One region of the Paenibacillus sp. FSL F4-0236 genome, then DNA from elsewhere that is predicted to be linked to it. Evidence: riboswitches for the same ligand, from Rfam matches in the RefSeq annotation. Region 1 holds a riboswitch; each other region holds the start of a gene.

Region 1 (2,271 bases):
TGGGGTCAATATTAGCAGTTGTAGTTATTTTTAGAAATAGGTTCATTGAATTGCTGGGCTTAAAGCACTTCAGCCGCAAGCAGTTGGATCCTGTAACCGAGCAACAACCACAGCTTGAAAAAGGCGGCCACCTGAAGCTTACACAGGTGCTTGTAGGTTTAGTGCCAGCAGGCGTGCTGGGGGTTCTGTTTAATGATTATATTGACGAGCATTTATTCTCTACATCCACCGTGTTAATCGGTCTAGTAGTCGGTGCTGTATTAATGATTATTGCGGATCTATTCGGACCAAAGAAGATTCAAACGGAGAGTGTCGATCAGATTACATATAAGCAGGCGCTAGGTGTTGGTCTGGTCCAGTGCTTCTCCTTGTGGCCGGGATTTTCTCGTTCCGGGTCGACGATTTCTGGTGGTGTTCTTCTGGGTATGAGTCATCGCGCTGCTGCTGATTTCACGTTTATTATGGCTGTTCCAATCATGGCAGGCGCCAGTTTACTCTCACTGATGAAGAACTGGCAATATTTCACCATCGATGCCCTGCCGTTCTTCATTGCAGGCTTTATCAGTGCCTTTGTATTTGCACTATTATCGATGCGTTTCTTCTTGAAATTGATCAACCGGATTAAGCTTTTACCATTTGCTATATATCGCATAGTACTTGCTGCAGTAGTATATTTCGTGTTTTTCTAAATCCGTTATAAGGAATCGATATAACAAAAGCCCCCGTAATCTATTGCAGATGACGGGGGCTTTCACGTATGATGACATCAGATTTAAGACACTCACTTTATCCTTATAATTCTCGCATAAACGCTTACCGTCCTTAAAAGGACGCTGAAGGCGTTTTAGCTTATGGATGATAAGAAAGTATAAGTATCACGAAATACTTTCTTATAATTCTCGCATAAACGCCTACCGTCCGTATAAGGACACCGAAGGCGTTTTAGCTTGACAATATCGGAGACAGGTGCTTGCCGGAAATTAGTAATTCGGTAGGCTTAATAGGGAAATTCGGTTTGAAGCCGATGCGGTCCCGCCACTGTAACGGAAGAGTCCATAGCAACATATGTCACTGGCAATTTACTACTGCTGGGAAGACTGCTAAGGATGCTGACACCGCTAGCCAGGAGACCTGCCTGTTTCAACAGCACTGCTTCACCTACGGAGGATAGGAAGGTGTTAGACGTTAACCATAGGTATATTATGGGCGTCTTTCCCTTTGACTTTTTTAGGGAAGGGCGCTCTTTTTTAAAGGAATGCAAGTGATATCGAGTCCAAAATAAGAAGATGGAGAAGGGGAGCTGCAAAGTGACGAACAAAGTAAAAGTAAGCAATCTTGGCTATCCAAGAATCGGAAAAAACCGCGAGTGGAAGAAAACGTTGGAAGCCTTCTGGGCGGGAAAAATAAATGAGGAAGCGTTCCGTACTGAAATGACAGGAATTCAGCTTCAGCATTTGAAGACTCAGCAGGAGGCAGGAATTGATTTAATTCCGGTAAATGATTTTACGTTCTACGATCATGTGCTAGATACAGCTGTAATGTTCGGGATCGTACCTCCACGTTATGCGTATGATGGTGGCGATATTGGGCTTGATCTTTATTTTGCGATGGCTAGAGGAAATGCTGAGGCTACCGCTTGCGAGATGACTAAATGGTTCAATACGAACTATCATTACATCGTTCCAGAGATCGGTGCACAAACGCCGCGTCTGACCGAGAATAAACCACTGGCTGCTTATCGTTTTGCCAAGTCCCAAGCGGGAATTGAGGGTAAACCTGTGGTTTTAGGCCTTTATACATTCCTTAAGTTGTCAAAAGGATTTGCATCTGCGGATATTGCGAAGATTGCTGCTCGGTTTCTTCCGGTTTACGTTCAGCTGTTGCAGGAACTGAAGCAAGAAGGAGTAAGCTGGGTACAAATTGATGAACCAGCGATTGTTACAGGAATAAATGAATCAGAATTATCCTTACTTCACTCGATTTACACAGAAATTGCTGAATCCGTGCCTGGATTAAATATTATTCTGCAGACTTACTTTGAAGCTGCTGAACCGCTGGAGGCACTGTTCAAGCTTCCGGTGCAAGGTTTAGGTCTCGATTTTGTCCATGATGGCGGGACGAACCTGGCATCGATTGAACGTCTTGGCTGGCCTGAGGATAAGTGGCTGGGAGCGGGTATTATTGACGGACGCAACATCTGGCGCTCGGATCTGGATGCTAAGCTGCAGCTGATCGAGAAGCTGAGTGTACATGTATCACTTGATCGTCTTA
Region 2 (2,271 bases), 4.6 Mb from region 1:
CGAACCAGATTCAGTGTATTAAAGGAAAGGTTGCCCTTCCCGGAGCAATGATTACGCCCAAAACGGTCACCGAGCACTCGGGTGCGGCAGCCCATTGTAGCAAATTCCGTATCAGGATCACTTGGATCATAATACTGCAAGTTGAGCGGAGCGTCCAGATTAGCGAAGTTTGGATATAGTCTGCGTGCAGAACAATCCGCCGCTTTTAGGAACAATTCATAGTTAGGATCGCCTTGCTGTTGATTGACTCCTTGCTTGCATTTGAAGATTTGAATCGGGAACACAGGTGTTTCTCCGCTGCCAAGTCCGTTCATCGTTGCTGTTAGCAGGGAGCTGATCACAAGCTGACCTTCTGGTGAAGTACAAGTACCATAATTGATGCTGGTAAACGGAATTTGCCCACCGGATCGGCTGGACATGGTATTGAGATTATGTACCATACTTTCAGCCGCTTGCAGGGTTTCGATTTCGGTTTCCTTTAGTGCAAAACGGAACGCTTTTGGATATAACTCCGCCAGATCGGTCCGGCTCATTGTAATCTCGCCCAAAGATTGATTAGCTTGTCCCTCATCAAAATAATCCAGACCCTTGCGGAACAGCTTAGCGAAGGATTTGGTTACATAAGGTGCCAGATCATTGTCGAGCTTATTGGCGGATACGCCGCCATATTGAGCATTTTGCTGGGATTGAAAAATAATTGCTACCAGTGACATAGCTGTCATTATGGAGTTCGGAGGACGAACACTGCCGTTGCCGGTGTTGAAGCCTTCGCGGAGAAGCTTATCAAACGGGATAAAAATGCAGTTAGTCGTTCCGATTGCGTATTGATCCAGATCATGCACATAGACGACATTGTCATCAATGGCTTGCACTAGCTGCGGCGGCATCGTAAAGTTGCGGGCGTACCATTTTGAATATTCACTGCCGAACTTGCTCATTTTACCGGAGAAACTCTCTCCGTTCAAATTGGCATTCTCGCGCAGCAGGTCCAAATCCCGGCTGTCGATAATATCGCGTCCTAAATCAATGAGCTCTTCTAAAAGAACTTCTCGTGCATTTGTTGTACCGTTAAATTGTCTCTCCAACAACGTCATTGTATAGCTCTCCTCTCAGTCTATCGTCCTATCATTAAGAAGTGGGGCCGCATAAGCGGCCGTATATTCATTGTGATCTCATAAAAAAAGCATCCTCTAGCGAGGATGGCAGAAAATGCCCGATGCGTTATGTAAATATCCACACAGATATTTGTAGTGGCCTCTAAGAAGATGACCGCATGCGGACACCGTTCCTGTTCCTCGCAGGCACTCATAGTTGGTGTCGTCGAAACAGGCAGGTCTCCTGGCTTCCGTAGGACCTCTCAGCGCCTTCCCAAGGGGGCTCTTACCCCTCAGTGGCTTCTGCCAGGAGATCTGCCCATCTTAAGCTTCTAAAAGCTTGTAAGGGGCATCCGGTTACAGTGGCGGGACCGCAGCGGATTTTCACCGTACTTCCCTATTAAGCTCTAATTCCGATAAAGGATCAAAGCGCCTGTCTCCACTATATTTTGTTGTCGTTAGATAAAAATAACCCAAGATGTTGTGTTTGTAAACAGTTTTTTAGAAAACCCGCGCGGGGAGCGGGTTCTTCAAAAGTACTCCACAAATGATCCACAGGCTGTCCATAAGTAATCCACAATTGATCCACAGGCATATAAAAAATGATTCATAAATTTTCCGAAAAGATGCCACAAAGAGTCCATAAATGTAGTGCAGATGACCCTAGAATTCATGTTAGAAAAAATACTTGTGGCGAAAGTCATATTTCGGAGAATTTTGGGGAAAGAAGAAGGGGCATAATAAAGCTGAGATCATTTGTGGGAGAGCGGTGGAGTTGTTACAATAGAAGGAGACACATACTTTAAAATTCCGAGGAGGTATTCTCATGCCTATTGCTGAAGTAACCGTTATTCCGATTGGAACAGGTAGTACGAGCCTTAGCAGCTATGTTGCGGATATGCAGCGAGTGCTGAAGACGGTAGAAGGGATTACTTATGAGCTTACATCCATGGGTACAATCATCGAAGGGCCTCTTCAGCGTATTTTTGCTGCAGTCGAAGCGCTGCACGAGTCTCCTTTTGCCGCAGGTGCAGAGCGTGTCTCTACCTCACTTAAAATAGACGACCGCCGCGATAAACCCTCCACTAGCCGTGGAAAGCTGGAGTCTGTGGAGCGTAAACTACAGGTGGAATAGCAGTTTGGGAGAGTAGGGAAATAGGGAGAAATAGGCTTGCGT
Region 3 (2,271 bases), 4.3 Mb from region 1:
GGGTCACTGTGCGGATCTACGCCTACGCCAGTTAAGGCAACAACAACCTGTGCAATGCTCTCACTGCTTGTGCTTCCCCAGCTTGTAAATCCGCCTTGAGCATTTTGTACACTCGATAACCATGCAATCGCCCGATCCACGGCAGCTTTTACATTAGGATCCTTTGCGTAATAAGGCGCAAGTGCTTGCATCGCCATCCCGGTCATATCGACGTCGGCTTTGGTTACACCTAAAGCCCAGCCCCCGGCATCTGCTGCACCTTTTTTAACTTCTCTATCTAAGATGTACTGAACCAGGTTTTCTCTTGTGCTTTGATATATAACTCCCTTCTCATCAGGATCAGGGAATAATACTGGAATCTCGTAGTTATGACTATCTAGTGCAATCAGAGCAAATATGGGACCGTTGTTCCCTTGCTTCTGAATATATTGATAATCAGCGAGTGCATTTCTTAGATCATGACCTGCAACATTCGTGATATCTTTTCCGATAGAGGTAAGTCCTAGAATGGCTCTGGAATTCTCTGTGCTTTTACTAGCGTCGAGTTTTCCATCCTTAATTATCGTTGCTATTCGCGTAGCTACATTGTTGTAATAGAGATTGTAATAACCGTTAGGTACTTTGTAGTTCGCACGTGCTAGAGAAAGAATCGACCATTCTCCGCTACCTGTTCCAAATGAAGGATTCTTTACGGTGTTAACGATGTAGGCCAAGCTTTTATCTAACTGTTCTTTAGCAGTGATTTTATAAGTAACCTGATAGGTTACATTATCTGCTTTGTTTCCTGCGCCATCTATAGCTGTTACTGCGATTACGTTACTACCTGGGTTTAGAGATGCTTTGTACTCACCATTAGTAGCTGACAGAACGACTTGGTTCAGCTTTACTACTGGAATAATGTCTTTATAGACATTGTCTGTAACCACTACTTTGAAGCTTACATCTTTACTGGATACTTCCTGTTTATCTTGTATACCTTCTATTGAAATCGTAGGCTTCTCTGTATCTGGCTCTTGTACTAGCGCATTAATCTGCTCTACTAGAGCTTGATCAACCTCTGTTGTTACAACTGCACTATCGGCAATTGCTTCATTCGCATGAGCCGGGATTACACTTGTAGAGAACGTCGTGATAAATACTGCTACAATAAGTAACCAAGCTAAAAACTTATTTTTCTTCATGTTTCCATAACCCTTCCCTTCTCTTCCTATGTTAAAAAACAGAATAAACTTTCATAGCACTACAAAAAAACCACTCAACATAACGTCAAGAGGTTTAAGATAGTGAACCGCAACAATAGCAGGCATATACTATATCAAACACCTCTCTATCGCTCGTAGAGTTTAACGGTGTATCAGAAATAGGCAGATATTCTGGCTCAAGTATCATCACCCTTGCTACCTTCCCAGTTTCCCAGTGGTACCTTGCAAGGACTCCTCTTTCACAGCGGCGGGACCGTGCGGGATTCACACCCGCTTTCCATTTAACCAATCTATGATTGTATTTCCGAAACATTCATAATTGGCACCTATTGCTAATATTAATTTTTCCATGCTTCATCATATCTAATATATATGCTTTTGTCATGCAATATTTGTTTTTTGTATAACGAGTAGTTAGCGATAATCCTATTGAATATCAAATCATTTTAACCACAATATACTCTTTTTCTCTCAACTCAAAACCATCCTCCAGTGACAAAGAGGCCAAATCAAAGATTCGATCATACTTTTTATTACGTGGGAGCCCTTCTTCCTCAGCCCAGCATGTATAAAGCTCAAACTCGGCACCAGATACCCCATAATCTGTCATAAGCCTAAATAACTCCCGACAACACTTGAGTGAGGCGTTATATGATCCCGGTAGAGTATCTTTTAGCTTAGGGGATACAGAGAAGCCGCCCCAATTCGGTGAAATCCGGTACACATATGGACTCCGAAAATGCTTGCGAATCTCATCGTTCCAATACCCAAGTTCCTCTATAAAAATACCCGCTGCATCTTCTTCCGAGTCGTATACAAGACAGTCCTCATCTCTTAAATGAGATAGATCTGCGATGTCATCCAAAGGAATTATGCCTTGCAGGCGCAGAGCCTCTCTTTGTTTCTTATACTCCGGGGAATTTTTCACTTCATTATATGTCTTTGCTGACGGTACACTGCCTCTTTCTCCTAACGGAAGCTCTGTAGCCGAGCCTATGTAATGAAATCTGCTCACTGGATTGCCCTCCATAACTTTGGAAACACTGCAAATCACTAATTCATATATGAA

What was found. Region 1 has a riboswitch for cobalamin ahead of metE (5-methyltetrahydropteroyltriglutamate--homocysteine S-methyltransferase). Riboswitches for the same ligand answer to the same signal wherever they lie in the genome.
Region 2: it holds a riboswitch for cobalamin, as region 1 does, so the genes downstream of both, NSQ29_RS25030 (anaerobic ribonucleoside triphosphate reductase) here and metE (5-methyltetrahydropteroyltriglutamate--homocysteine S-methyltransferase) in region 1, are expected to answer to the same signal.
Region 3: it holds a riboswitch for cobalamin, as region 1 does, so the genes downstream of both, NSQ29_RS23535 (S-layer homology domain-containing protein) here and metE (5-methyltetrahydropteroyltriglutamate--homocysteine S-methyltransferase) in region 1, are expected to answer to the same signal.

The regions. Positions count from the first base shown of each region.
Region 1 covers NZ_JBBOBK010000001.1:975,990-978,260, forward strand. Annotated here, with positions in the region: gene NSQ29_RS04410 (undecaprenyl-diphosphate phosphatase) at 1-689, shown strand, start outside; cobalamin riboswitch at 948-1,153, shown strand; gene metE (5-methyltetrahydropteroyltriglutamate--homocysteine S-methyltransferase) at 1,287-2,271, shown strand, end outside.
Region 2 covers NZ_JBBOBK010000001.1:5,597,756-5,600,026, reverse strand. Annotated here, with positions in the region: gene NSQ29_RS25030 (anaerobic ribonucleoside triphosphate reductase) at 1-1,094, opposite strand, end outside; cobalamin riboswitch at 1,312-1,546, opposite strand; gene NSQ29_RS25025 (MTH1187 family thiamine-binding protein) at 1,921-2,229, shown strand.
Region 3 covers NZ_JBBOBK010000001.1:5,251,661-5,253,931, forward strand. Annotated here, with positions in the region: gene NSQ29_RS23535 (S-layer homology domain-containing protein) at 1-1,181, opposite strand, end outside; cobalamin riboswitch at 1,347-1,547, opposite strand; gene NSQ29_RS23540 (hypothetical protein) at 1,639-2,217, opposite strand.